One region of the uncultured Desulfobulbus sp. genome, then DNA from elsewhere that is predicted to be linked to it. Evidence: riboswitches for the same ligand, from Rfam matches in the RefSeq annotation. Region 1 holds a riboswitch; each other region holds the start of a gene.
The links. Region 1 has a riboswitch for cobalamin ahead of ACHZCX_RS13645 (sirohydrochlorin cobaltochelatase). Riboswitches for the same ligand answer to the same signal wherever they lie in the genome.
Positions count from the first base shown of each region.

Region 1 (9,652 bases):
TAGCAGCAGCCCCGGCGGAGTTCAAGATTGACATCGCGCACAACCTGCGTGCCGTTATAGCCAAAGCTGACCTCGGTCAGTGACCAGAGGCGGTCGCTCTGTTGTTCAGAAAGCGCTCTTGCCATCCTGTTGCCGTTTTTTAAAGAGAATGCAGAAGAAGGGGCCGCCCAAAAGCGCGGTGAGTACGCCGATCGGTACCTCGACCGGCAGGACCGCCCGGGTCAGGGTGTCGGCGACCAGCAAGAGCAGGCCGCCGGTAAAAAAGGAGAGCGGGACCAGTAAACGGTTGTCCGGACCGACCAGGTGGCGCAGCATGTGCGGCACGATCAGGCCGACAAAGCCGATGATGCCGGAGACCGAAACCGCAATTGCAGTCATCAGGGTGCTGACCGTGAGCAGGAGAGTGCGCAGCCGGACCGTATTGACGCCGAGCGAGGTGGCGGCCCGATCGCCGGTGGCCATGATGTTGAGGTCGCGGCTGTAAAAAACCGCGGTCATGGTCCCGAAGAGGGCCGTGGGCACCAGCAGGAGAATGTTTTGCCAGGAGGCCCCGGCAAGGCTGCCCATCAGCCAGAAGATGATCAGCCCCACCTGCTCGTCAGCGAGGAATTTGAGAAAACCGATGGCCGCAGACAAGATGGCGGCAACAATGACCCCTGCGAGAATCAGGCTGGTGGAGGAGAGCCGCTTGTCGCCGGAGGCCAGAAAGAGGACCACGGCCAGGGTGCCGACGCCGCCGCCGAAGGCAAAGACCGGAATGGTCACGCCGGACGGCAGGGCCAGGCCGAAAATCTGCAAGACAATCACCAGGGAGGCACCGAAGGCAGCGCCGGTGGAGATCCCCAGGGTGTAGGAGTCGGCCAGGGGATTGAGCAGAATTGCCTGAAAGACCGCGCCGCTCACCCCGAGCAGACCGCCGACCAGGACCGAGGCCAGGATCCGGGGCATACGCACGTCGGCGACCACCGTGGCGGCAACCGGGTCGATGCCCACGGGCAGGGGTTGACTGCTCAGTTTGGCAAAAAGAATGAGAATGACATCGGGGATCGACACCTGGAGGAAGCCCAGGGTGGCCGAAAGGGCCACGGCAAACACCATGGCTCCGCAGAGTGGCAGCAACCAGGTAATGGCGCTCTTGCCGTTCATCAGTCCAGCTCCACTCCCGCATCGGCAGCGGCTTCGGCGGCATGCGCGACAAAAATCTGCACCAGCGGCGTTTCTTCGCCCAAGCCTTTGATCACCGGGATCACCTCGAAACCCTCCCTGGTGAGGATCGATTGCCAGGAGTCTTCCTCCGGGCTGACCAGGTCGCGGGTGGCATGTTCGCCGGCGACGATGAGAAAGGGCTTTAGCATCACCCGGCGTACCCCGTGCAGCCGCAGGCTCTCGACCACCTCATCAAGGCTGGGGAATCCTTCGACCGTGGCAATCAGGGTCAGCACCCCGGGGTAGAACTGCCGCATGCGGGCCGCAAATTCCAGGTAGAGGCCGCCGGAGGGGAAATACTGGTTGCCGTGGCCCATGTAGACCAAGGCCGCATCGTGGCTTTTTGCCAGGGCCGCGTCTTCAGCCAGGGCCTGGGCAACGATGCGGATGTCGTCGGCATAGGCGCGGTGGAGGCTGTAGGCTCCAAGCAGGGGCCGGCCGAGGGCGATTGTTTTAAAGGGCCGCCAACGCGGCTTCATGGTACGGATTGAGGCCAGGCCGCGGACATAGGCCGCCAGATCGTGAAACTCCTCGGCTGGGGCAACGTGGGTTGGCTGGACGATCAGGGTGTCAAACCCTTGATCCTGGAGATTGGCTATGGCGGCGAGGATGCCCTGAATGGCAAGGATATCCTGGGGGATATCGGGATGCGCCTGCAGGTAGGCCGGGTCGGTGGCGCGCTTGCGCCAGATGCGGCGGATCTGGTTGGAGGTGAAGGCCAGGCGCACCGGGGTCTGGGGATACGCAGTTTCCATGGCGGTCTTGATGGTCAGCAGCCCCTTGAGGGCCGCTTCCACCGTGGTTCCGAACATGGCCAGCACAATCGCCTTCCTCTGTTGCACCAACGCCTCCCTCGGTTGACGGAAAAAAGGTTGCCGGGCGATGTGTCCTCGCGCCCCTGTTTTCCCTGGGTTTCCGGTCCGGAAATAAAAAAATCCCGGACCAATGATCTTGATCCAGGATGTCCCTTGTTTACCGCTGGAGTCTGTCGTCCGAGCTTGCAGCCGGCAAGGTCGGGGTCTTACTGTTCAGGCAGGTCTTCTGACTTCCGGATCACTCTCCTTCCGCGCCTTCCCGTTGTCAGCAACAACAGTGGCCATCATGCGGAATTTGTCCCCGGGTACAGCGGTGGGCCCGTTCCGGTCTTGAACCGGATTCCCTTTTCATCCGTTGATACGGACACCTGAACACAGTGCGGCCCATGGTACCTGCCGCTCCCGATGAAGTCAAGCCGTGAATCGCTGTCAATCTGGAAAACACGGGGAACAGCGTTCCCACGGAGGACTCAGGCGTTGTTGCCTTCGGTAAAGTGGCGAGGAGAGCTGTTCACCAAGGCGGGCAACAGGGTTTGCACCTCAAGGGTGGTCCATTCCGGATGACCGGAGAGGGTGGCCACGTTGATCTGATTGAGTCCTCGGGCTATCTCCTCGTAGCTCTTTCCTTTGGACCGCAGCCGCTGGATCGAAGCCGAGAGCTGGTCGCGGCTGAATACCTTTTTTTCCCTACCGAGTTTCTGTAAAGTCTGCTTGTTCTCTGCCGGAGGGGGTGTTTCAGGCATTTCCAGGGTCAGGCCGTTGTGCGGCAATTCAACCGCCTCGTAGAGGTCGAATATCTGATCCTCCGGGAGCGTGTTTTTGTCGTGCGCGCTTTCGGCAGGAGTTGGAATGTCGGCGGTGACAACGGTGGGCATGGGTTTGTATTCCAGTTGCAAGCCGACCATCAGCCGCATGAGGTCGTCGATCTGCCGGTCGCGGCGCGCCAGCTGCTCCCGCATGTCTTCCAGTTGATCGCGGAGCAGTTCGATCTGCTCCTTGTAGGCAAGCAGCAGATCGTTTAAAAAGCCGTCGTGCTGGCTGGTTTGTGCCTGCCGCCCGGCGATTCCGGCTGCTTTGGTCTCGCCCGTAGCCATCTCTTCGCCGTCGCGAGCATAGGTAGCGAGCAGCTGCCTTCCCTGGTCCCACCGTTCCAGGTCGGCGTAACGGAAGCGGACCTCCTGCTTGCCGGTCACCGGGTTAAGGATCAGTTTGTAAGGTAGACCTCTTTTCCGGTACCGGCTGATGGATTTGGTCGATACATTGAGAAAATCGGCCGCTTCTTTCTGGGTTACCATGTAATCATTGTCACTCATGCCTGTCTCGTCGTTGATGGGTGATTCCGGCTGTTGCTCTCGGCCAGCAATTCCCGGCCAGTGGCAATGACCGCCTGGAAAAAGTCGTCGATCTGGGGTTTGCCGATGGTGATGTTGGTGATCAGCAGCCGCAGGACCAGTTGGTTGTTGACGAAACCGGTGCCGACCAGGCTGCGGCCGGTGCGGTGCATGCGCTCCCGCAGCTCCAGGTTGAAGGGTTCGACAGGGATATCGGCGGGGGGACGAAAACGGAAACAAATGTTGAACGATTCGCGGGGCACGACCATCTCAAGTTCGTTCGCCTGATGCACCTGTTCCTCGGCATATTGACACAGTTCCAGATAATTTTCCACCCTTTCGGCCAGCCCGGCCTGACCGTAGAATTTCCAGTCGAGGAACCACTTGAGGCTGTCGACCCGCCGGCCGCATTGCAGGGATTGGGTGCCGAGGTCGCGGATTTCACCGTCCTCGCCTTCGCGGAAGATGTAACTCTCGTCGCCGGCGCTGCAGACCTCTCGGAGAATATCGGGGCGATGGTTGAACAGCAGCACGTTGCACATCAGGGCCGTACCCAGCATTTTGTGAAAATCCAGGGTGAAGGAATCGGCCTGTTCGAGATCTGGCAGGTACTGTTGCCGGAGTCGATCGCTGAAGATCACCGCCCCGCCCCAGGCGCCGTCGACATGCAGCCAGAAATTGTACCGGTCGCGCAGGGTCAGCAGCGGCGGCAAGGGATCGTAGGAGCCTCGCACCGTGGTTCCGGCTGTGGCGGCGACAAAAAAGGGCAGGCCGCCCGAAGCGGTGACCTCGGCGAGCCGTTGCTCCAAGGCGGGTACGATCAACCGGCCATGGTCGTCCACCGGAACTTTGATCAGGTGCTCGGCACCCAGGCCGAGGATATTGGCGGCCCGGTCCATGGAGTAGTGGGCGTCGGCGTTGACAAAGGCAAACAGTTCCTGCCTGCCGAAGAGACCTCGTTGTTTGGCCTCCGGGTACACACTGTTACGGGCGGCCATCATGGCGATCATATTGGCGTTGCTCGAACCGGTTGTCATCTGGCCGGTTCCGTGGTCAAAACCAACCAGCTCCAGCATGGTCCGCAGCAGGTATTTTTCCATGAGGGTCGACACCGGGGCGGTCTCATAGGTGCAGGCCGAGGTGTTGGTGATGGCGGTGATCATCTCGCCGATCACCGAGGGCAGGTTGGCCCCGGACCACATCCGGTTGACGTAACCGGGATGACCGGTTTTGACGGCGTGGGCCAGGTACAGCTCCACCCAGGTGAACAACTCCTCCCAGTTGCCCAGACCCCGATCTTCCTCGAGGTGCAGCACCCGGCGCAAGTCGCTGGGGTCGAGATATTCGACAAACGGACCGGTCTCCCGTTGCTGGTGGTAACGGGTGATGATCTGCAATAACCGCTCGAAGATTTTATCCTGCTCCATACGTCCTGTGAATACTCCCTGTGGTCAGTACAGATTCAAATCAACCGCGGATTGAGAGTGCCCGGTAGGATGATCTGCTGCCGGGAAGAACTCTCGCTCTTTTTGCTTCTCTTGCAAAGCCGTTTCCCGGAAATTCGGCAAGGGGCGACGAGTGCGCTGCTGTTATGCCGGAGATTCGGAAATGGGACAAAATCGTTTGCTCTATACTACAGGGGAGGCGGATAATCGAACAGAAAGTGGTGGGAGGCAGGTAAGAATGGCAGGGGATCGGATGGTCAGCTGGGCAACGGCTTTAAATGTAAGGTTTTTTGTTTTTTTTGAGGGGAGGCTTTCAGCAAAAGAACCCTGATTGTGTTGCCGACAGTGAGTGCGGCTGCCAAAGGCAAGCGGCGCCTTTCATGGTGCCGGGTTCGGCTGATCCCTGGTTGTAAAAGTACACGATACCTGAAGAAATGAGGTCTTATTCCTCCTCATCCTCCCCGCCCAGGGTGGCTTGATCGATGCGCAACATGCCCTCAAGCAGGAGGTGATCGATGCGGGCATATAGCTTCACCGCATCCGCAGCCGGAATCTGATTCGGATAGAACCGGAAGATGCCTTCGTTCCAGGAAAGTGCCTCGAAAAAGGCATCCTTGACCTGGCGCAACAGGGTTTTGTCGAGACCGTCGGGTTTTATGTACTCCTGTTCCAGGAGAATCTGGCCAAACCGCTTGGGTGAGTCGGTCTGCTCGTGCAGGAGCAGGCATTGCTGCAGTTGCTCCTCGGTGATTACCTGTGACTCGACGAGGATCTGGCCGATCTTGCGCTGGTTGACCTGCAGGAGCCCATGGATCAGCACGCCTTTGCGAAAATAAAAGCTGCCGCAATTGGTGGGCGCCTGGATCTCAAGCATGCCACTCAGGGCGGCGAAATCAAAAAGCTGAAAGATGTTTTCGATGGCGATGGCGGCAATATTGCCTTCCAGCGCGGCGAGAGCGACGGAGGGGCCCGAGTCCGCGTGCTTGTCGTGTTGGAGGGGCATCAGGGCGGTTTTTTTGGTTTGCGGTCCAAAAAAAGTGCTGAGAATCAATTTCATGTGCGCGTTTGTAGTGTCTGGGAATGGATACAGTCAGGATAGGTTAAGATTCGCGCAAAACCGGAAAGGAGTCAAGAAGTATTCTCTTTTTCTGCAGACAGCCAGGAACGACAGCACCAAAAAGGGGCGACGAATCCATGGCCGTCGCCCCCAACTTCGGGAATAGAAAAAGAACGTTACACTCCGATGATCTCCTCGGGAGCATGGGTCAGGACCTGCGGCCCGTCTGCCTTGAGCACGTAGGTGTTCTCGATACCGATGGCCCCTTCCGGAAACACGAATTTTGGTTCAAGCGCAAAGGTCATGCCCACTGCCAGCGGCATCTTGACGCCCTTGGCAAAGATCGGATACTCGTCGAGTTCCAGGCCCACCCCGTGACCAATGAAGCGGACCCGGTCGTTGCCGATGCCCATGAAATGCTCCTGCAGGCCGATGGCTTCGGCCAGTTCCGCCGATTTGGTGTAGACATCCTCGCAGATCACGCCCGGCTTGATCATGGCCACGATGGCCTCCTGAATCTTCAGGGCAGCCGCGTGCGCCTGCCTCAATTGTTCCGAGATCTCGCCGATGACGAACATCCGTGCTCCGTCGGCGGTGTAGCCGTTAATCACGCAGGTATAGTCGATGTAGACGACCTCACCCTGGCTGATGGTTTTCCAGCCGGCGCCGTGCGGATTGTTGGCCGGGGTCAGGCCGCACCCGCCCACCGGGCCGTCGAAATAGGAGGGGACCGCGCCGCTGGCGCCGGTAGTCACATTGCCCATGAAGAAGTCCTGATTGAAGGCGCGCATCTTGCTGCAGCCACCGTAGCCGCGCCGCCGCATCCCGGCCTCGAACAGGCTGGCGAGCTCGATTTCGGTCATGCCTTCATGGAGCATGGCGGGCACATCGGCAAAGACCTGATCAAGAACGCCGCAGGCCCTCTGCAGCAGGTCGATCTCGTGTTCCGATTTGATGGTCCGGATTCGCTTGAGCGCATCCGAGATATCGGTGAAGTTGGAATCCTTGAATATTTTGTTATAAAACTGCCAGGTATTATAGGGGATGACGTCCAGTTCCAGGCCGAGCGTGTCCAGGTTGAATCCTTTCTCCTTGAGGATATCGGGGATCATTTTTAGGCTCTTGACATCCATGATCTCCTCAATGGGCGACTCCTTGCAGGCGCGCTCAAAGCTCTTGCGCACCATGAGAATGGGCTTGCCGGAGCGGGGAATGAAGAGATGGCTGCTTTGAGAGGTACCGCTGAGATAGAACAGGTTAGTGTGGTGGATGATCAGGGCGCCATCGATGCCCAGTTGTTCCAGAGTGTTCTGAAAGGTCTGGATGCGTGTGTCAACTTCACTTTTCGGCGTGTAGAGCATATCCGTCATGAATTCCTCCCCTGTGCGTGAGTTTGAAACAAGGTACCGGTTTGACTGCAAAGTTGCCGGCAACCGTATTCAACAAAAAACGATCTGTCAATGGCAAGTCGGCGCGATGGGGAGCTTCGATGGAGAGGGACGGGCGTGGTGGGAGGGGCCGTGCTCCGCAGACCGGCAAGCTGCTCAGCTCAGCCGGTTTTTGAAATCCTCGTAGCCAAACCGGCGCACCAGGGTCAGCACGTCGTTTTCCGGCCGGTAGAGGATGATTGCGGGCAGTTGGACGCCGTTGAAGGTGTTGGTCTTCACCATAGTGTAGATGGCCATGTCGGTGAACACCAGCCGGTCGCCGGCAACCAGCGGCGCATTAAAGGAATACTCGCCGGCAACATCACCGGCCAGGCAGGAGAGACCGCCGATGCGGCAGGTCCAGGCCTTCTCGCCCGGCTCACCCGAGCCGATGATATGCGGCCGGTAGGGCATCTCCAGGACATCGGGCATATGGGCCGGCACTGAGGCATCGATGATCGCCACCGGCAGATCGGCCTGGACGACATCGAGCACCGTGGCCACCAGATAGCCGGTGTTGAGGGCGACGGCTTCGCCCGGTTCCAAGTAGGCTTGCACCCCCCATCGAGATTGGAAGTGGTTGACGATGTCGATGAGCAACTCCAGGTCATAGCCCTCGCGGGTGATGTGATGGCCGCCGCCGAAATTGACGTAGTGCATTTGCGGCAGGACATCGCCAAAGGTCCGCTCCACTGCGGTGACGGTCCGCTCCAGGCAGTCGGCGTCCTGTTCGCAGAGGTTGTGCCAGTGCAGGCCGCTGATGCCCTCGAGCATGTCGGTGCGAAAATCGGCCCGCCGGATGCCCAGCCGGGAACCAGGCGCGCAGGGGTCATAGATGGGGACCGCTCCTTCCGAATGCTCGGGATTAATCCGCAGGCCGAATTCCAGTGTCCGCCCTGCCGCCTTGGCCGTTTTTTCGGCAAGTCCTCGAAACCGTTGCCACTGTGCAAAGGAATTGAACACCAGATGATCACTGGTCGCGGCCAGCTTTTCGATATCCGAGGCCGAATAGGCGGCGGCAAAGCTGTGGACCTCGCGGCCGAATTCTTCGCGGCCCAGCCGCGCCTCATGGGGCGAACTGCAGCAGACCCCGTCCAAGGTCTCCCGCAGCAGCGGAAAGACGCTGAACAGGGCAAAGCATTTCAGGGCCAGCAGGATTTTGCAGCCGGTCTGTTCTTTGACCCTGGCCAAAATGGCGAGGTTGTCGCGCAGCAGTCCCTCGTCGACCACGAAGGCGGGAGTCACCACCTGCGCCGGGTCGAATCGGCAGGCGAAACGGCCGTTGCAGCGAGGTTCGGTCACAGCTCAACGACCTGCCAGGGGAGACCATATTTGTTCAGCGCTTCCATGAAGGGATCGGGATCGAACTCCTCCATGTTCCACACGCCAGCTCGCTTCCACAACCCCTGGAGCATCATCTTGGCGCCGATCATCGCTGGTACGCCCGTGGTGTAGGAGATGGCCTGGGAGCCGACCTCGCGGTAGGCATCTTCGTGGCTGCAGATGTTGTAGATGTAGAGCTGTTTTTCCTTGCCGTCTTTGACGCCCTTGAACACGCAGCCGATACAGGTGCGGCCATGGGTCAGGGGGCCGAGCGAGGCCGGTTCAGGCAGCACCGCCTTGAGGAACTTGAGGGGGACCACTTCGGTGTCGTTGTAGTTGACCGGGTCGATCCGGGTCATGCCGACATTCTCCAGCACCCGCAGGTGGGTGAGGTAGTTCTCGGAAAAAGTCATCCAGAAACGCGCCCGCTTGAGGCCGTGGATGTTCTGCACCAGGGATTCCAGCTCCTCGTGGTACATGAGGAAGCACTTTTTGGGGCCGATGCCCTCGGGGAAATCGTAGTTCATCGACCAGCTGAGCGGATCGGTCTCCACCCACTCGCCGTGTTCCCAGTAGCGGCCGCGCTGGGTGATCTCGCGGATGTTGATCTCTGGATTGAAGTTGGTGGCAAAATGCTGGCCATGGTCGCCGGCGTTGCAGTCGATGATGTCCAGGGTGTGAATCTCGTCGAAATGGTGTTTTTGGGCCCAGGCGCAGAAGACATTGGTGACGCCGGGGTCAAAGCCGGAGCCGAGCAGGGCCATGAGCTTGGCCTTCTCGAACCGCTCCTTATAGGCCCACTGCCATTTGTACTCGAACTTGGCCAGATCCGGCGGCTCGTAGTTGGCGGTGTCAAGGTAATCCACCCCGGTTGCAAGGCAGGCGTCCATCAGCGGCAGATCCTGGTAGGGCAGGGCGACGTTGAGCACCAGGTCCGGCTTGATCCGCTGGATCAGGGCCACGGTCTCTTCCACATTATCGGCATCGACTTTCTCGACGGTCACGGTGACGCTGGTGCGTTCCTTGACCGATTGGGCAATGGCCTCGC
Region 1 covers NZ_CAXXTL010000002.1:2,103,847-2,113,498, forward strand. Annotated here, with positions in the region: gene ACHZCX_RS13635 (heme ABC transporter ATP-binding protein) at 1-125, opposite strand, end outside; gene ACHZCX_RS13640 (iron ABC transporter permease) at 106-1,146, opposite strand; gene ACHZCX_RS13645 (sirohydrochlorin cobaltochelatase) at 1,146-2,048, opposite strand; cobalamin riboswitch at 2,220-2,408, opposite strand; gene ACHZCX_RS13650 (hypothetical protein) at 2,492-3,334, opposite strand; gene ACHZCX_RS13655 (pyridoxal-dependent decarboxylase) at 3,331-4,779, opposite strand; gene ACHZCX_RS13660 (hypothetical protein) at 4,961-5,128, shown strand; gene ACHZCX_RS13665 (DUF4388 domain-containing protein) at 5,240-5,854, opposite strand; gene ACHZCX_RS13670 (Xaa-Pro peptidase family protein) at 6,031-7,224, opposite strand; gene nspC (carboxynorspermidine decarboxylase) at 7,399-8,583, opposite strand; gene ACHZCX_RS13680 (saccharopine dehydrogenase family protein) at 8,580-9,652, opposite strand, start outside.

Region 2 (9,652 bases), 230 kb from region 1:
TCGCTGCTGGTCCGATACTCCAACTCCTCCTCGACGAAGGTTTCCAGGGGGTTGGTCGCATATTTGAGCACCTGGTCAATGAGGCGTTTCTCCGATTCGTAATCGTACTGGAACAAGACGCAGACCCCGTAATCAAAGAGGAAGGCGCGGACGCCCTCGTCCGGGGTGAGGGCAATAACGTTGCGCATCCGCGTGGCGTGGGTCTGGTGGGAGAGAAACTCGTAGAGGGCATCGAACTGGAATCGTTCGGCCAGGCACAGGGCTCGAATATTATGCATAGTTGCGGCTGTTGGCGACTGTTAGCGATGAGGCCTCGAGAGACTGGCCGGCGGGGGAGAGCCGGCGAGAAGCCGATGAAGGACTACTCCGACCCGTTGCTGAGAGGTTTTTTCTCGCTCTTCAGTTCCGGGTGATATTTTTCGATGCAGTCCGGGCAGATGCCGTGGGTAAACTCGGTTTTGGAGCGTTCCTGGACAAAGTGCTTGATGTCCTTCCAGAACTCCGGGTCCATCCGGATTTTTTTGCACGAAGCGCAGATCGGCAGGATGCTTTCCAGGTAGCTGACCCGCAGAAGTAATTTATAGGTGTGGCGAATGATCAGCGCCCCGACGGCGGCGATGATGATGCTCTCGAATAAGGATTCCCGCCAATTGATCGGGGTTGCGGGCCCGCCCAGGAGGACATAGGGGATGTCGAGGATTTCATCCAGCCAGGAGAGTGCAATGACAAATGATATGGCCATTGTCTCGTACCAGGCGACCTTCTTGGCGATCATGTTTGTTTGGGGCTGTTCCATGGCAAAAACCTCTGTGCGTTTGTCACTCTCGGACGAATTGAACGATGGCCTCTGTGGCCTCAGGTGGCCGATGGCGATTGTTTCGATGGTTCTCTCACTGGCCTTGGAAAAATACCAGCATCATACCGCGTTTAGGTCGCGAGGCACAGGGGAAAAACACCCATGCTTCCCTGGTTTTGCCTGCTCATTTGCCGGGCTTTGAGGAACAGTCTGCACTGCCTCGTGCGGCTCCAGATTATTGAAAATCAACGTGGCTGATGACGATGCGGGATGCATCCAGAGGGATGACCTCGGGTTCGATCCGTTCCAGTTCCTCGACGTTCCAAGCGCCGTTCCGTGCCAAGAGCGTCAGGGCTTTCGCCTTGGACGGCGCCAGCACGGTAACGTCGGCCTGGAGGTAATTTTCTTTGTGGATATGCGGCTCATCGAGCATCGACCAACTGGAAAAGCGCTTGCTGTGACGCCAGATAAAAAGGTGCATCGTCTTTCTCCAAAAGGGGTGGGTGGCGGAACCTTCACCACGGCAATGGCCGAACTGTACCCTTTTGGACCCGTCGGCTCAAGCCCTTGCTTTCTTCCAGACGGGGAAAGCGTTCGGCGTTGACCTTTTTTGTCGATGGTTTATAACTGACGCCAGTGGTTTTCCCCGCAACTGACCGCAGGAAAAGGCCCGGCAGCTCTGCCGGCCAAAAGGAGAGGCAAGTGGTGATATGGAGATACTGATTCTTGGTGCCGGGGCGATGGGCAGTCTGTTCGGGGCCCTGCTGGCGCCGCTTGCGGAGGTGTGCCTCTTCACCACCAATGCGGGTCATGCTCGAGCCATCAACCGGGACGGGTTGACCTTCACCGGCATGGACGGCACGGTGCGCCGCTTCGGGATCAAGGCGCTGACCGATGGCTCGCACTACGGCGGGAAGGCCGACCTGATCCTGTTGTGCACCAAGGCCCGGTCCACTGGCGAGGCGGCTGAAACGGCTCAAAGGCTGGTGGCCGAGGATGGCCTGGTGCTCACCCTGCAAAACGGGCTCGGCAATCTGGAACGGATCGTCGCCGTGGTCGGCGCGCAACGGGCCGCTGCCGGCACCACCGCCCAGGCGGCCACCCTGCTGGCGCCCGGCCATGTCCGCCATGCCGGCCGTGGACCGACTGTTCTGGCAGCCGACCTCGGACAGCTTCCCGCTATCACCGCCATAGCCGAGCTGTTCAACCGGGCTGGCATTGACACGCAGATCGTTGAGGATAGCAATGCCCTCCTTTGGTCCAAACTGATCGTCAATGTCGGCATCAATGCCCTCACCGCCCTGCTGCGGGTGTCCAACGGCGTTCTCGCTCAGGTCCCGGAGTGCGAACGGCTCATGGCTCAGGCCGTGGACGAGGCGGTGGCGGTCGCCCGGGCATTGCGTATTGATCTCCCCTGCGAGACGCAGCAGGAGCGGGTCCGGCAGGTCTGTGCGCAGACCAGCACCAACCGGGCCTCCATGCTCCAGGATATCCTCCGGGGCGCACCCACCGAGATCGATGTCATCAACGGCGCTGTCGTCGCCAAGGGGTTTGAGGCCGGCGTGCCCACCCCGGTCAACCTGCTGCTCACCCAACTGGTCAAGGCCCTGGAGGCCACCGCCTCCCATCGGATTTAACCCTTTCGGCTGCCATCTCTTCCCAAGGAGAACCCATGCAACAGAAAAAAGTGACCATCCCGGACATCAGGAACCGCAAGAACGGCATCCCCCTTTCGGTCATGACCGCCTACGATTATCCCTGGGCCAAGATGGTGGATGCAGCCGGGATTGATATCGTCTTGGTGGGCGACAGTCTGGGCATGGTGGTGCTGGGGCATCCCGATACGGTCTCGGTCACCATGGACGAGATGATTCACCACACCAAGGCAGTGGTGCGCGGCGTCGAACGGGCCTTGGTGGTCACCGACATGCCCTTTGGCTCCTACAACAGCTCGATTCCGGCGGCGATCAACAATGCCACCCGCATCCTCAAGGAGGGCCACGCCGACGCGGTCAAGCTCGAGGGCGGTGTTTCCATGGCCGAGACGGTTGCCGCCATCGTCAGGGCCGGTATTCCGGTGCAGGGCCATATCGGCCTGACTCCGCAGACCGCCACCAGCCTCGGCGGTTTCAAGGTCCAAGGGAAGAGCGCCCAGGCGGCTAAGCAGCTGATCGAGGATGCCCAGGCCCTGGAAGAGGCTGGCTGCTTTTCCATCGTTCTCGAGGCGATTCCGGCACCCCTGGCTGACCACATCACCAGGGAGATCACCATTCCCACCATCGGCATCGGCGCCGGCCCCGGCTGCGACGGCCAGGTCTTGGTGATCCACGACTTGGTCGGACTTTACGATCGTTTCACCCCCAAATTCGTCAAGCAGTATGCCAAGATTAACGAACCCATCGCCGCCGCTCTGGCCCAATACAAGGCCGAGGTCGAGAGCCGTGCCTTCCCCGCCGAAGCCCACAGCTTCACCATGAAATCCGAGGAGATGGATAAACTGCTGCAGTTGTATTGAGTGTCAGGGAAAGAGGGAATGCGATTTCTTCACGCTCCCACCTAGAGCGGTTGGGGGCGTGAAGAAATTAGGGGGAATGAAAAAACGGCGGCTATTGACCGCCTTCCTTGATTGTGGGCTCGATCCCTTCCGCGCGCAACGCCGCGACGATGGCATCGGTGAGTTGCACGTCCAGATCCGGGATCTCCACCCCTTTGAGGCACTGACTTAACGTGAGATTCTGCATTATAGAAATGTGCCAGGCCACCGGCGTCCCCTTGTAGCCCTCGCCCTCCTCGGCTTCGCAACCGCAGCCGATCATGAATTCCGCATCGCCTTCAAGGTATTCGATAAACCAGCCCCAATCTTCACCGGTGGGGTAGCGGGTGGCAAAGCCAGCTTTTGCCAACGCCAGAGACAGCCAACTGGCCAGCTCAAACCCGTACGCGCCGGGATTCACCTGGCACGATTCAGGCAAGTAGGGAAGAAACCGGGTTGACGAAAATTCGATGCGCGACATGGTTACTCCACAAGAGAGGCTGAGGGAATCGGCTCTCACCGGTTGGCGCTGTTGCCCTAACCGACAATGCACCCAATCGGACCGTACTCTCCACTCCTTACCACGACAGCAAGCCGCCCCGCCATGACAAAAGATATCTTGGCGTGCTGCCGGGATAAGACGGATGATCCGGCGAACGCTGGTCAGGTTCAAACAAGGTTGATGTGGATAGCCGCCTGCCCGTGAGGTCCGTTGCAAGGCAAGGGCGGTTTGATATCGACTTAAAGGAGCGAGAGCACTGCTGCCGCAAAGGCGAGCGGCTCTTCCTGGGGCAGATTGTGGCCCGCCACCGGAATCAACCGGCGCTCATAGGCGGATCTAAAAAATCGGTGGTGCTCCTCGGAACCGGCGGCGGGGAGGACGCCGTTTTCACTGCCGTGCAGGACGATGGCCGGCACGGGTATCCGCGGCAGATCGATCAACCGCCGTTCGGTTGCCTCAAAGGCGGGGTCGCCGTTCACCAGGCGGAGAGAAAGCAGGTGGGCCACTCTCCGCATAGGCGATGTTGAGGGAGTCTGTTTTTATGTGCTTGATCATTGTTCCTCCTCCATGCACCGTCAAATTATTGTGCCGGTTGGTTGTCCCGTGACTTCCAGAGCTAGAGAAACAACGGGGACGTCTGACCTAATCAAATCGCTCACATTCGATTTCCGTTGAATTAGAGCCCCAACAGGAGTGAATGAAGGAAATGTTTGCCGGCTGGAGAGAGCAGCGCTGCCAGCATAGTCGCGTTGAGAACGACTGTTGCCCAGAAGATTACTTGGAACGATTGTTTTTTCGATTTGTGGCGCAGAAGTCGTTGCGCAATTATGGCACCAGGCCATCCGCCAAGGATGCTGAGCGTATGTAGACGGATTTCTGAGGTCCTCCAATCATTGAACTCAGCCGCCGACTTGTCAAATCGGTACACGATGAAGGTCAGCAAGCTGGCACAGATATATACGCCCAGAACCGGCAGTAGCAACAAGTCGCGAACAACCAAGCCAGTGATTGCCGTTAAAAAGAGAATTGCCAAGATCACAAGCAGCACGTCTACAACTATCGCGTTCCTTCGCGGATCACTCTCCCCTTGAAAAAGCACATTCTCGGCCCATGTTTTCCCGCCAACCGTCGAAACGATCTCAAAAGTGACGATCTCGCCGACAGTCGGCATTCGGGATCGTTGTGACAGGCCATTTTTATGGACGAAAATATCAGGGCCGCCGCCATTGGGGGTTATGAATCCGAACGCTTTCTCTGCTTTCCACTTTGCTATTTTTCCTTGAATTCGCATGTTGGTTCGCTTGGTTATTATTGGGCGCAACTACTTTGGCTGTCCTGATTTTGCCGGAAGGGAACTTTTAGCCTGATTAGAATAAGCTATTTTAAAACATACTACGACATCCTGATCCATTCAAATGAGAACTCCATCGCACCTCCTCCAGAGGAAGAAAAAAAACCTCGTTTTCGAGATTGTTTTTTTGATCTTGAATATGGTAGTTTGCCGCACCTGTTGAAGCAGGCACAGATACAGACAGTTCTATAAACGGAACACGGTGCAAATCCGTGACGGTCCCGCCGCTGTAACCGGAATAAGGGGTCGCACTCCTTGCGAGGAAGCCACTGATCATCCTTGATGATCGGGAAGGCGCGATCTGGCAGTATCCGGAAGTCAGAAGACGTATAGATCAGTTCGACTTGGGAACGCGATGGCAAAGGGTTTCAAAAGGATACTCCCCTTTTGAAGCCCTTTACTTTTTTCCGCTTACAGACTGTCGCAACGTACGGAGGATACATGAAAACCCAAATTGAGTATGCACGCGAACACACCCTGACCCCGCAGATGAAAACCGTGGCCCGGGATGAAGGCCTGAGCACGGAATACATCCGGGAAAAGGTGGCGGCCGGCGAGATTGTCATCGCCAACAATCCGCGCCGCCCCGGCCAAAAAGTGATCGGCATCGGCACAGGATTGCGGACCAAGGTCAACGCCTCCATCGGCACCTCGTCGGACATCTGCAACCTGGAGGCGGAAATCCGCAAAGCCCAAATTGCCGAGGAAGAGGGGGCCGACACCCTGATGGAACTCTCCGTTGGCGGCGATCTGGACCGCATCCGCCGCGAGGTCCTGGCCCATACCCGCCTGCCGGTGGGCAATGTGCCGCTCTATCAGGCCTTCAAAGAGACCGCCCGCAAGTACAAAGATCCCTGCAAGCTCGATCCGGAATTCCTCTTCGAGCTGATTGAGCGCCAACTGGCTGACGGCCTCAGTTTCATGGCCATCCATTGCGGCATCAACCAATACACCATCGAGCGGTTGCGTAAACAGGGTTTTCGCTACGGTGGGTTGGCCTCCAAGGGCGGCACCTTCATGGTGGCGTGGATGGACGCCACCGGCCAGGAAAACCCACTCTATGCCCAGTTCGACCGGGTCTGCGGCCTGATGAAAAAATACGATGCGGTCCTTTCGCTGGGCAACGGCATCCGCGCCGGGGCCATCCACGATAGCCACGACCGGGCCCAGATGGCGGAGATGATCATCAACTGCGAACTGGCGGAACTTGGCCGGGAGATGGGCTGTCAGATGATGGTCGAAGGGCCGGGCCATGTGCCGCTCGATGAAATCGCCGCCAATATCCAACTGGAAAAACGGATGAGCGGCAATGCCCCCTACTATGTGCTCGGGCCTCTGCCCATGGACAGCGGTGCCGGGTACGATCACATCGTTGCCGCCATCGGTGCGGCCAATTCAGCCCGGCATGGGGCGGATCTGGTCTGCTATATCACCCCGGCCGAACACCTGGCCCTGCCCAATGAGGACGATGTCCGCGAAGGCGTGCGCGCCACTCGGCTGGCGGTCCGCGTCGGCGATATCGCCAAGTATCCGGAGCGGCGCGACAATGAAAAACAGGCCGCCATGGCGCGGCGGGACATGCGCTGGCAGGATTTGGAGAAATATCTGCTGTTCCCGGAAAAAGCCAAGCAAATCAGAGAAGAACGCGCCCCCGAGGCCAACGACACCTGCACCATGTGCGGCGATTTCTGCGCCATGAAAAAGGGGATGGAGGTCTTCCGCCAGGATATCAGCGGCGACAAGATTTCCGTCCCCGGTTGAGCGCGGCTTGAGCGTAGTGCACCCATCGGCCCACACCACCCAATCAAACACCGAATATAATCCACCACCAAGGCATCGATATGCAACTCGTCCAGCAGACCATCAACGCTATCCGTCCTCCGGACACCACCATCCACCAGGCAGCCTTGCAACGGCTCGCCGACCAGGCCCGGCCCCAGGGGAGCCTGGGCATCCTTGAGCCGTTGGCCGCCCGGTTGGCGGGCATTGCCGGCACGCTCGATGTCCGGTTTCGCAAAAAAATGATTGTCACCTGCGCCGGCGATCACGGCGTGGTCGAGGAGGGGGTCAGCCTCTTTCCCCAGGAAGTGACACCGCAGATGGTCTACAATTTTGTCCAGGGCGGCGCTTCGGTGAGTGTCCTCGCCGCCCATTCGGGGGCCGAGGTGCGGGTCGCCGACCTGGGGGTGAACCATGATTTTCCTCCGGACCTGCCTATCTTTCATCGCAAGATCGGCAAGGGGACAGCCAATTTTACCAAGACACCGGCCATGAGCCGGGCTGACGCGATTCGTTCGGTGGCGGCGGGGATTGAGATTGTCAATCAGCTGGTGGACCGGGAATCCCTGGACCTGCTCGGCACCGGCGACATGGGCATCGGCAACACCAGCCCTTCTTCGGCGATCATCGCCGCCTTCTCGGGCCTGCCGGTACGCACCGTCACCGGCCGGGGAACCGGTATCGATGAGGCCATGCTGCAGAATAAGATCGCGGTGATTGAGCGGGCGCTCGCCCTGCATCACCCCGATCCCACCGACGCCTTGGATGTGCTGGCCAAGGTCGGCGGCTTTGAAATCGGCGGTCTGGCCGGGCTGGTGATCGGTGCAGCCGCCCGTGGCATTCCGGTGCTCTGCGATGGGCTGATTTCCACTGCTGGTGCCTTGATCGCCTGCGAACTCGCCCCTGCGGCCAAGGCCTACCTCTTTGCCAGCCACAACTCGGTGGAGATCGGTCACCGCTGCATGCTGGAACGGATGGGCCTCACGCCTCTGCTCAATCTCGATTTTCGGCTGGGCGAGGGCACCGGCGCGGCGGTGGCCATGCATCTGCTCGATGCCGCCACTCGGGTGCTGGCCGACATCAAAACTTTTGCCGAGGTGGGCATCCGCAACGCCCAGGAGGGATGATGCAGGCGGAGGACCGCGGCTCGCCGTTTCTCGCTTTTTCCGATCTGCTGACCGGATACCGGGGCTCCGCTGTTCTGATGCTGGCCCATGAATCTGGACTGTTTGACCTCCTTGCTTCCCAGGGCGGTTTCGCCGAGGAGATCTGCGCCGCTATCGGCTGGGATCTCGAATATGGCCGCCGCTTCCTCGACTGCCTTTGCCAGTTGGGGTTCTTGGGCAAAGAGGAGAACCGCTACGGCCTGAGCCCAGAGGCCAAGCCCTACCTGGAGCGCCATTCACCCCACTCGCTGCGACGGACATTGGACTTTGAACAGCAACTGCGCCTGTCCTGGAGTCAATTGGACGCTACCCTGAAAACAGGCGGCCGGATCTTTGCCGCCGGCGACAAGTCCCCGGAAGAACTGCACCAGGCCCGAATCCGTTATCTCGGAGCCATGGATGAAGCTGCCGGCGTGCGCGCCGCGGAAGTGTGGCAGTGCTGCCCCGGCCTGCCGCCGTCTGGGATAATGCTTGATCTCGGGGCGGGCTCGGGCGCGTTTATCGCCGAGTTCCTGCGGCGCAACCCCGAGTGGTCGGCGATTTTCTGCGACCTGCCGGAGATCATCGCCTCGGAAGAACTCCATCGCCGTTTGACCCCCTGGCGTGAGCGGGTCACCTGGTGCGGCTGCAATCTGCTGGACAAGGAATCCTCGGATTTGGACCGCATCCCGGACCGGGACTGTGACCTGGTGTTGCTTTCCAATGTCCTCCACTGCCAGGGGACAGAGGAGAGCCTCCTAATACTCCGCAAGGCGGTGAGCAAAACCTCAGCCCAGGGGCTGCTGATAGTCCACGATTTCTTTGCCGATACCGATTGGCGCGGGGCGCTGTACGATCTGCACATGATGCTCAATACCTACAACGGCAAAACTCATCGCCAGGACGACATCATTGATGCCGCCAGCCGATGCGGACTGGGTAGCCACCGGACGCGACAGTTGCCGTCGGGATCGACCCTGCTGGCCTTTGCCCGCGCCGAAGAACCGCTGCGCAGATTTGATCCAGCCACAACTCCTGCAAACATGGGCGCTGAACCCCTTGCTATTCACCCCGATTCCAGGGGCTAAGGCCTTTCCGCATTCCCTTGGCGTGTACCAGTTGTTTCCAGGTCACGGTAAGCAGTCAGGGTAAAGCGCGGCGTGCAGACGACCAGAAAAAGCAGATCACGCGATCCGGTGTTGGTAATCCGCTGCCGGCAGCCGGGCGGGATCTGCACCACCTCGCCAGGGAGCACCACCCTCGGCGCCTCGCCACCGATCTCAACCAGACCACTGCCCTCAACCATCACATACCGTTCCTGGATGGCCTCAAGACAATGCCAGCGGGTGGTGTGGCCCGGTTCCACCCGGGCACGGGCCACGGACACCGCCGGATCATCCGCGCTGTTGTGCAGTTCGGTGATGAAACAACCTTCCTCAAAGTAATACTCGCCGTGTGTCATGGTTCTGCTCCAAAGTTTGCTCGTGGCTTTCAGTCAAGGGCCAGGAGAAGGCCGAAGACCGCCAGCATGGCCCCGGCCAATTTT
Region 2 covers NZ_CAXXTL010000002.1:1,874,379-1,884,030, forward strand. Annotated here, with positions in the region: gene ACHZCX_RS12570 (RMD1 family protein) at 1-278, opposite strand, end outside; gene ACHZCX_RS12575 (hypothetical protein) at 362-796, opposite strand; gene ACHZCX_RS12580 (hypothetical protein) at 1,032-1,277, opposite strand; gene ACHZCX_RS12585 (2-dehydropantoate 2-reductase) at 1,507-2,433, shown strand; gene panB (3-methyl-2-oxobutanoate hydroxymethyltransferase) at 2,469-3,311, shown strand; gene ACHZCX_RS12595 (hypothetical protein) at 3,403-3,810, opposite strand; gene ACHZCX_RS12600 (alpha/beta hydrolase) at 4,071-4,337, opposite strand; gene ACHZCX_RS12605 (cold shock and DUF1294 domain-containing protein) at 4,508-5,122, opposite strand; cobalamin riboswitch at 5,322-5,532, shown strand; gene thiC (phosphomethylpyrimidine synthase ThiC) at 5,624-6,943, shown strand; gene cobT (nicotinate-nucleotide--dimethylbenzimidazole phosphoribosyltransferase) at 7,024-8,088, shown strand; gene ACHZCX_RS12620 (methyltransferase) at 8,085-9,194, shown strand; gene ACHZCX_RS12625 (cupin domain-containing protein) at 9,191-9,568, opposite strand.
Region 2: linked by a shared signal. The riboswitch ahead of thiC (phosphomethylpyrimidine synthase ThiC) and the one ahead of ACHZCX_RS13645 (sirohydrochlorin cobaltochelatase) in region 1 are both predicted to bind cobalamin.

Region 3 (9,652 bases), 980 kb from region 1:
AAACGGGGACAGTTTATATATCTTGCTTGTAAATCAAGTGTGGGGAGAAACGGTGGAGAAATAGGGACAGTTTATCGATCTTGCATGTCGCATGGGGAATCTGGCCCTCAACGCTTCTTGCGCCAACCACACGAAACCTTATTCAATTCTTTTCCCCACCCTCTGAAACAACCATCAATACCTGTCTCCCTGCGGGAGGGGCATTCTTTTCTTTGTGTGCCCAAAGAAAAGAATCAAAAGAAAAGGCAGCCCGGCCGCTGAGACGACCCCGTTCGCCGGGATGCGGAACCGGCGGGGCAAAAACTCGCTGCGCTCAGACAGTTTGCCCCTTTGCCCCGGTTCCGCATCCCGCCGCCCGGCTCAGCGGCAAGGGCCCCATCGTCCCCGGACACTTCTCACCCAACAAATCAACGTCCAGGCGGGGCGAGCATTTCTGGAACCGGTAGCTTTTTTTCAATCTCTGCTGCTCATTTGTTGCTGTCATAGAAAGGAGAAATGGGGGGACAGTTTATCGATCTTGCACTTCGCCTGTGGATTCTGGGCCTCAACGCTTCTTGCGGCAGTCTCATTTTTATGCCCCCATTCCAACGCTATTGGGCAAACCCCTCCCAATAGGCCGAAAATCGGCCATCACGATTTTCTCACTGCATTCGCCCCTCGGAAAATGGTAAGCTTATTCAACGTTGCCTGCCCATCTTGTACCAAGGGCTGTCCCGTCGAACCATGAAGTACGGAAGTCGAACAATGTGGCGTGCGGAGTTCAACAACAAGATGCTGAACGGGCTCGCATTGACCGTTTCCTTGCTCCTGGTTGCCGCGCCGGATAGAACACTGGCGGTCGGGCCGGGCGGCGGTGTCGTGAAACAGCCGATGGCGATCTATGCTATTGAGTCGAAATATTACGGCATCATCGAGTCGCGACCGGATACCCTGCAAGGGGAATGGGTGATCCGTGGTCGTACCTTCCGCACTGAAGCCAAAACAAAATTTGATCAGTCGGAAGGGCCATTGAGGGTCGGGAGTTGCGCCAAGGTACGAATCCGCAACGACCATGTGCGCGAGATCAGCAACGGGCCTTGGCATTACTGTCAATGAATTTTCCTGATGCGCCGGTCCACGAGATCGACAGCGAACCGTCGCGAAGCTGCCGGTAATTCTGCTTGGTGGTTCGTTTTTTTCAGCAAGGGGGAGGGGATGGAAGGAAACCGAAGAACCAGCTGGCAGGTACTTGCAAAGAATCCGGGGATGAATGAGCCAAATAAGAATGCCGGCAACACCCTCAGGTGCAATCCCAAGCAAACCATAGGTCTCGCCGACATCGGATCGAGCTGGTTGCGCGTCGCTCTGCTGCTGGCGCTGGCGCTGCTGGCGGGATGTGCCGGTCGTTCAACGGGTCTCGTCCCGGAGCAGCAAACGATTGTCGTTCAGGCGGAGGCAAGCGCGCCGCTGGTATTGACCAGGGCACCCGTCTTTGCCCTGCGGGATGTTCAGGAGCGCCACAACAAAATAGGCCGGGTTTTGGCTGCTGGAACCAAGGGGGCTGAGGCAATCTCCATTGATCCCGAGGTCCCGGTCATCTATGCCGACACCCGACCCTTTACCACCGAAAAGGGCGTCTATACCAACCTTGTCTACCGGATTCATTTCCCTGAACTGCCGTTTAGCCTGATCCCCTTTCATCTCGGTGCCGGCAAGCATGTAGGGCTGCTGGTCATTCTCACTCTGGACGCGCGGCAACAGGTCTTGTTGGTGACCACGGCCAGCACCTGCGGCTGCTATGCGGCGAGCATCCCCACTCAATCGCTTCCAACCTCCTCGTATCCCGACAACTGGCCGACCGCGCCGTTGGCAGTGTATGGCGAACGGCTGCCGGCTCGGCTGCCATCGATCGGCGGAAACGACATCCTCCAGGTACAGGTTCGGCCGGATGTGCAGAGGATCATGGATCTCCAGGTCCTGCCCAGGCAGTCGCTGGTCCCCGGAACGGTTCGCAAGGCCGAGGTGGTTGGGTTGGAGACTTTGAAAAAACTGTCCTTGGCAGACGGCAGCCTCACCAGCTTTTACTATAACGACTGGCCGCTGACCGGGCATGTCAAAGGGGCGATCAAGCCCTGGGAGTCGCTTTTGCTCAGCCTGGTCAGCCTGGATTTTTTCGTCGGCATGGATAAAGAATACGGCGACACCAGGGAAAGCGGCAACCCCTTTTACACCAGCTTGAAACCCTGGAACCGGAGCGCTTCGGACATGAATGATTTTGCAGGCTATCTGCGTTTCAACGGCTGGAAATTATGAGCGCCGATTCTTTACGCCGCCGAACATGGGGTGCCGCACTGTTTGCCTTGATACTGCCGCTCTTGGTGCTGCCGTGGACGGTCCGTGCTGCCGAGACCGTCTTTCTCAATGAACATTTCGAGTCGCTTGAGCGCTGGCAGCCTCTCACCTTTCCCAAGATCCCGCGGCACTCCACCTACACGGTCGCTCGCTGCGAGACCGGGACCTGTCTGCTGATGGAGAGCAACAATTCGGCCTCGGCCCTGGTCCTGAAGCAACCGTTCAATGTCTATGAGTACCCGATGCTCACTTGGCGCTGGAAGGTGAGCAATGTCTATCGAAAGGGTGACAGCGGCAGCAAGGAGGGCGACGATTACCCCGCCCGTCTCTATGTGATGTTTGTCTATGACCCGGATCGGGCATCGCTCTCCAAAAAGCTCCGTTACAAGCTGGCGAAGACGGTTTACGGTCAGTACCCGCCGGACAGCTCTATCAGTTACATCTGGGACAATCAGGCCACCGGCAAGCCGTTTATTATCAACGCCTACGTCGACGAGGCCCGGATGATTCCAGTCAGTGCCGGCGCTGGCAAGGTCAACACCTGGCAGGAATATACCGTGGATATTGTCCGCGATTACCGCATGGCCTTTGGCGAGGATCCACCGGCAATGGCCAGCCTGGCGGTGATGAACGATTCCGACAATACCCACGAAGCGGCCAGCGCCTGGGTGCAAACCATCCGCCTCTCCCGCGCACAGTAACAGTGCTTGACATCGCCTCGCCTCTTTTGTAGGTCTTTACCATAGCCTTTATTATCGATCCCTGATTTTGTAAGGATCGGCGGGCGATTCGTCGCCATGTATCCCACACCCGACTTCCCCCTTGAGGTGCGAATGAGAGCAAGCAAGAACAACCAGACCAAGAGCCTCATGCCTTTGTGGTGTGCTGTGCTGGCTGGACTTGCTTGGCAAACGCTCTGGGGCGGCTGCCCATCGGTCTTCGCCGCGGATGCCTCGTCGTCAGTCCTTCGTCTGGCCAACGGCGAATGGCCACCCTACACCGGTCGGCATCTGCCGGGCCAGGGTTGCGATTCCCAAGTGGTCACCGAGGCCTTTGCCATGGAGGGCGTCCGGGTGGAGTATGAGTTTCTGCCCTGGGCGCGGGGGCTGCTGCTCTCGCAGAACGGCGTGGTCGACGGGGCAGTCGAATGGGCGGGAACCGCTGAGCAGCGGCAAACCCATTTTGTCAACAGTGACCCCCTTTCCCGGCAGGAGTGGGTCTTTTTTCACCACCGGGAGACGTCGTACTCCTGGGAACACCTTGACGACCTCAAGGATCGCACCATCGGTCTGACCATCGGCTATGCCTACAATGATGTTTTTGCCGATTTGCGGAAGCAGCAGCCCGCGATGTTCACCGAGGCGGCGAGCGATCTGCTCAATTTCAAGAAACTGCTGAGCGGCCGCATTGATCTCTTTCCCATCGAGCGGGCCGTGGGGTATTTTCTGATCAAAAAGGATCTGAGCCCGGAGGAGCGGGCCAAGCTGGCGGAAGATCCTAAGCCTCTGGCCGAGTTCACCCCGTATCTCCTGCTTTCCCGGGTTGTTCCGGGGAACGAACAGCGGATGCAACTTTTCGACCGGGGACTGCAGCAATTGAAGGCAAATGGCCGCTACCAGGCCATCATGGCACCGTGCTCCCCTGAAGGCCAATGAGTTCAACGCGCCGGATTAGGCCTGGAACCCAGCCACTGTGCAATCAATAACCCCTCCCTTTTCTTTCTTTGGCACCCTGAAAAGCCGCCGCCTGTCAATGCGCCTGCTGGCAGTTATCGGCGGTTGCAGCCTGTTGTGCATCCTTCTGGCTATTGCTTTTCAACTCACCACCGAATACCGGCGTGATCTCGCCGGTATCGAATCGCGGTTGCAATTCATCGAAAGCAGCTATGTCCCGGCCCTCACCGCCGGGGCCTATCAGATGGATGAGGAACAAATCCGCCTGCAACTGCGCGGGGTGCTCCAACTGCAGGATATCGTCTATGCACGGGTAAGGGAGCAGCTCAATACCAAGGCCTACGACATTACCGAGGGGGATGGCGGGGAGCGGGGCACGATCAGCCGGGAATATCCGCTGGTCTATCAGGCCCAGAAACCGGTTCCGGTTGGTATCCTGCAAGTGCGCGCCAGCCTTGACGGGGTATACGCCCGCCTCCAGGAACGGGCGATGACCATCTTTCTTACCAATGCCCTGCTCATCGTTCCCCTGGCCTTGGCGATTCTGGTTGTTTTCCAAGTGGCCCTTAATCGTCACCTGGTGCGCATGGCCCGGTACACCAGCAGTCTGTGCCTCGAATCTTTGGATCAAGAGTTGCGCCTGCAGCGAGCACCGAGCCGGTCCGGGAAGCCGGACGAGTTGGACCAGTTGGTTGCGGCCATCAACGGGATGCGGCTGCGCATCCGCGAGGATATGGGCCACCGGCACGAGGCAGAGCAGGAACTGCTGTTCCGCAAGACCTTGCTTGAATGCGTGCTTGAGGCAGGAATCGATGGCATCTGCATTGTCGGCGAGGACAATATCTGTCTGTTTGGCAACAGTCATTTCCGATCTCTTTGGCAGGTGCCGATCGATTGTCTGCCCGGAGCTTCGATGCAACCGCTGTGCTCCCAAATCGAGGCCCAGGTACAGGAGCCGGAGCCCTTCCAGGCAGCCCTGACTCAAGTGGGGCAGGTGCCCGATACAAGGGTGCAGGGCGAAATGGTCCTGACGGACGGTAAAGTGGTTGAGTACTACAGTGTCCCGGTGCAAAGCGGCGAGGGAGTTCGCTATGGCCGGTTATGGAGCTTCCGTGACGTCAGTCAGCGCAAGGAGCTGGAGGAGCAAGTGCGCCAACACCGCAAACTGGAGACCCTGGGCAGCCTGGCCGGAGGTATTGCTCACGATTTCAACAACCTGCTTTCGCCGATCATTGGCTATGCTGAATTGGGGCGGAAACGGTTACCTCCTGATAATCCGCTCTTCACCGATCTAGGGCAGATTCTCAAGGCGGCGGGGCGGGCCACCGACCTGACTCGGCAGATCCTGGCCTTCAGCCGCAAACAGATGCTTGAGGTCAGAATCATCGACCTCAATGAGTTGATTCGCGGCTTCGAAAGCATGCTGCAACGGCTGATCGGCGAGGCCATCACCGTACGGACCGTGCTCAGTCCCCTCCCGGTCCCGATTCGGGCGGATAAAGGCCAGATTGAGCAGGTGGTACTCAACATGGCGGTCAATGCCCGCGATGCCATGCCGGAGGGTGGCACCCTGACCATCGAAACAGCCGAGGCGCACCTTGATCAGTCCTATGCCGAGCACCACGCGGAGGTCGAAGCGGGAGATTATGTTATGCTGTCGATCAGCGACACCGGGACGGGAATTGATGAGGCCGTCCGCAATCGCATCTTTGAACCGTTCTTTACCACCAAGGAGCGCGGCAAGGGCACGGGGCTGGGGCTGGCGACCTCGTTTGGCATCATCAAGCAACATCATGGCCATCTGTGGGTGTACAGCGAGCCCGGCCACGGTGCCACCTTCAAGATTTATCTGCCTAAGGCCGAAGGAGCTCTGCAGGCCCCGGTGGCGGAAGTTGAAGTGGGTCTGGCATCGGGGGGTGGCGAGCAGATCCTGGTGGTTGAGGACGATGCCTTGGTGCTGGAGTTGGTCTGCGAAACCCTGGCTGGCCACGGTTACCGAATCATAGCGGCGGAGAACCCGGAAGTGGCCCTGGAGCGGGCGGCCCAGGTGGCTGGCATCGATCTCCTCCTGACTGATGTGGTCATGCCGAAGATGAACGGCCGTGAGCTGCATCGGCGGCTGTCAAGTCGCATTCCTGATCTTAAAGTTGTCTATATGTCCGGATATACAGAAAATGTCATCGCCGACCAGGGCATGCTCCACGAAGGCGTCGATTTCATCCAGAAACCCTTTGCCGTCCGCACCCTGCTGCAGAAGGTGCGGCAGGTTTTAGGGTGATCGTGGGCACGCTCCCAATGGGCACTCTTTTTTGCTTAAAAAAAGACGAAAGGGATTTCTTCGACGTTTGGGAGCGAGGCAGTCGCTGGGAAAAACGGAGTGGCTGTCGGGTGGATTTTTTCTCCATTCGTTCTTATTTAATAACCAAGACGTGAATCACCTAGGTTTGCTATCCAATTTGTAACGAGATCGATGAATATGAAGGTCATGTTGGTTGCTGTTTTTTTGTTGTCTCTGGCGGTCTCACCGGCGCCTGCCCGGGAGTTGCCCGATGAGGGCGTCTCGCTGTATTGTCGTACCCTGCTGGAGCAGATCAATCTGTACCGCCAGGACAACGGGTTGAATCCGCTGCGGTTCGATGCCCATCTCAACCATCTGGCCAAGAATCACAGCTTTGCGATGTTCCAGCAGAAGCGGATGAGCCACAACAAGTTCGACGAGCGGTTTGAGCGTTCCGGCAGCCGGCTCTGCGTCGAAAATGTCGGCTGGAACTACAGCACGCCCCTCAAACAGTTCGATGGCTGGCGCGGATCGAGCGGGCATGATCAGAACATGCTGAAAGATGGGGTCTCCAAGGTCGGGATCGCCGAGGTTGGCAATTACGTCACCTTTTTCGCCTGTAAATAACCCGCTCGCCCTTTGTGACTTGAAGCGGCTACGCTGACGTGTTCCTCAGAGGGTGCCACTCCCGTGTTATTTGCCCCTATCTTTTTTTTCCTGAATTCGATATAAACAGCCTGTGCACCGGCTGGGCTGGGTGCCGTCTTTCGTATGGAGGAAACGGGTGCAAATCCCGTGCTGTCCCGCAACTGTGATTTCGCGATGAGCGGAAAAGCCAGACACTCCTCTTGAACGTGGGTCTTCGTGGAATGAGACACCGGCGCCGTGCAAACGACTCTCGCCTCCTCCTCTGAAGAATCTCTCTGCTCGATCAACCATGTCGCTGCCTCTCTATGCGAGGCGCGGCAACTACTCCTTGGTGTGTTCATGGGACGCATTATCCTTGTCACCGGTGGGGCCAGAAGCGGCAAGAGCAGTTTTGCCGAACAGTTGATTGCCGGCATCGGCACCGATATCGCCTATATCGCTACGGCCCGGGCCTTTGATGACGAGATGACGGACCGCATCAAAAAGCACCGGCTGCAGCGGCCCGCATCCTGGCAAACCTTCGAGACCACGACCGGCCCCTCCGAGGTGATTGCCAGCGAAGGCCCTCATTTTGCCGCCATGCTCCTGGATTGCCTGACGGTGATGATCAGCAACCGGATGCTGGTGCATCCCATGGATTGGGACCAGCCGACCGTAAACCAGTTAAACGAAGTCGAGGCGGATGTGATGACCGAGATCGAGGCCATCATTGGGGCTGTTGCCGGTAGCCGGGCCGATCTGGTCGCTGTCACTAACGAGGTCGGCTACGGCATCGTACCGATTGCGCCGCTGGCCCGGTTTTTCCGTGATTGCGCCGGCCGGGTCAACCAGCGGATGGCAGAGGCTGCCTCGGAGGTCTATCTGGTGGTGGCCGGTCTTCCCTTGCGGCTCAAGGGAGAGTGAAGGTGGCTTCATGAGGGCGCTCATTCTCATGATTCAGTTCATGACCCGGTATCCAATTCCGGTGCAGGTTGAATTCACCGCCGAGCGTTTTGTCCAGGGCATGAAATGGATGCCGCTGGTCGGTTTGTTGGCCGCGCTGCCGGCCGCCGCTGGCTATCTGCTTGTCGATGCCTTGCTTGGTCGGGAGCTGGCGGCCATGGTCGCGGTAATTGGCTTGATTACCGTCACCGGCGGCCTGCACCTCGACGGCATCGCCGACACCGCCGATGGTCTGTTCAGCTACCGCTCCCGCGAGCGGATGCTCGAGATCATGCGCGATTCCACTCTGGGGACCAACGGCGTGATCGCCCTGGTGCTCACCATTTTGCTCAAGTACATCCTCCTTCAGACTATTCCAGGCACCGGCGGCGTGCCGGCCGTGTTGATCACCCCGGTACTCGGCCGGGTGGCCCTGACCTGGCATTCGGCGGCGGCCCGCTATGCCCGCGAGGAGCGAGGGATCGGCGACTATGTCAACCAGACCGGCCTGGCCCAGGCGGCGGCCGCCACCCTGATGTCCCTGTTTCTGGTGACCTCCATTCTATTCCTCTGGGGGGTGCACCCGTCGCTGGTTCCCCTGGTGGTTCTCATCCTCCATCTGCCGCCGATCCTCCTGGCTGTTCTGTTTGCCGCCTACCTCAAGCGGCGGTTGGGCGGCATCACCGGCGACACCATCGGTGCCAGTATTGAGCTGGCCGAAATTCTCAGCTTCCTTGTTTTTCTTCTTGTCTGGAAATTTTTATTATGAACCCGACCAAACTGTATCTTATTCGCCACGGCGAAACCGAACCGAACAAAACCGGCGTCCTCATGGGCAGCACCGATACGCCCCTCAACGATCATGGCCGCCTGCAGGCCGCCTCCCTTGGCGAGCGGCTCAACGCCCTTGAGGTTGATGCCATCTTTTCCAGCCCCCTCTCGCGGGCGGTGGAAACCGCTTCGCTGGTTTTTGGTGAGGAGGCGCAGGTCATCACCGATTCCAGTCTCCAGGAGTTCCATTTCGGCGAGTGGGAGGGCATGCATTTCTCCGAGATCGCCCAGCAGTATCCCGATATCTGGAAGTTGTGGCTGACCGACTGGGAACAAACCCGGATTCCCGGCGGCGAGGCCTTCCCCGCCTTCAAGCACCGGGTGATCAGCGTGGTTGAGGAGATCGTCCGCTATAATGCGGGCAAGCGGGTGGCGGTGGTCTCGCACGGCGGCTGCATCCGTTCGCTCCTGGCCCATTTCTTCAGCGAATCGGTCTCCAAGGGCTACTGGCAGTTCAAGGTCGATAACGCCACCTTGTGCGAGATCGAAATCATGGGCCAATTGCCCATTCTCATCCGTTTTAACTACAGGTAGGGCACACTATGCACTTGCTTAAGCAGACCCTGGAGGCCATCCGGCCCACCGACCGGGTGGTCATGGCCGCCGCCCAGAAGGAGATCGATTACTGCCTCAAGCCGCCGGGCAGCCTCGGCAAGCTCGAAGACATCGCCCGCCAGATTGCCGGGATCACCGGCAAGGTGCATAACGCGATCAGCAAGAAGGCGATTGTGGTGATGATGGCCGATAACGGCGTCTGTGCCGAGGGGGTTGCGATGTATCCCCAGGATATCACCCGCATCGGCGCCGACTTTGTCACCTCCGGCCGCATGGGGGTGAATTTCCTCGCCAACTATGCCAAGGCCGATATCATTGCCGTTGATATCGGCATCCAGGTCGATGTCGATCTGCCCAGGGTGCTCAACCGCAAAATCCGCTACGGCACGGCCAATTTCCTCAAAGAGCCAGCGAT
Region 3 covers NZ_CAXXTL010000002.1:1,127,574-1,137,225, reverse strand. Annotated here, with positions in the region: gene ACHZCX_RS09325 (hypothetical protein) at 745-1,095, shown strand; gene ACHZCX_RS09320 (hypothetical protein) at 1,246-2,292, shown strand; gene ACHZCX_RS09315 (DUF3047 domain-containing protein) at 2,289-3,032, shown strand; gene ACHZCX_RS09310 (transporter substrate-binding domain-containing protein) at 3,165-3,986, shown strand; gene ACHZCX_RS09305 (ATP-binding protein) at 4,024-6,282, shown strand; gene ACHZCX_RS09300 (CAP domain-containing protein) at 6,475-6,909, shown strand; cobalamin riboswitch at 7,011-7,146, shown strand; gene cobU (bifunctional adenosylcobinamide kinase/adenosylcobinamide-phosphate guanylyltransferase) at 7,168-7,833, shown strand; gene cobS (adenosylcobinamide-GDP ribazoletransferase) at 7,844-8,620, shown strand; gene cobC (alpha-ribazole phosphatase) at 8,617-9,216, shown strand; gene cobT (nicotinate-nucleotide--dimethylbenzimidazole phosphoribosyltransferase) at 9,225-9,652, shown strand, end outside.
Region 3: linked by a shared signal. The riboswitch ahead of cobU (bifunctional adenosylcobinamide kinase/adenosylcobinamide-phosphate guanylyltransferase) and the one ahead of ACHZCX_RS13645 (sirohydrochlorin cobaltochelatase) in region 1 are both predicted to bind cobalamin.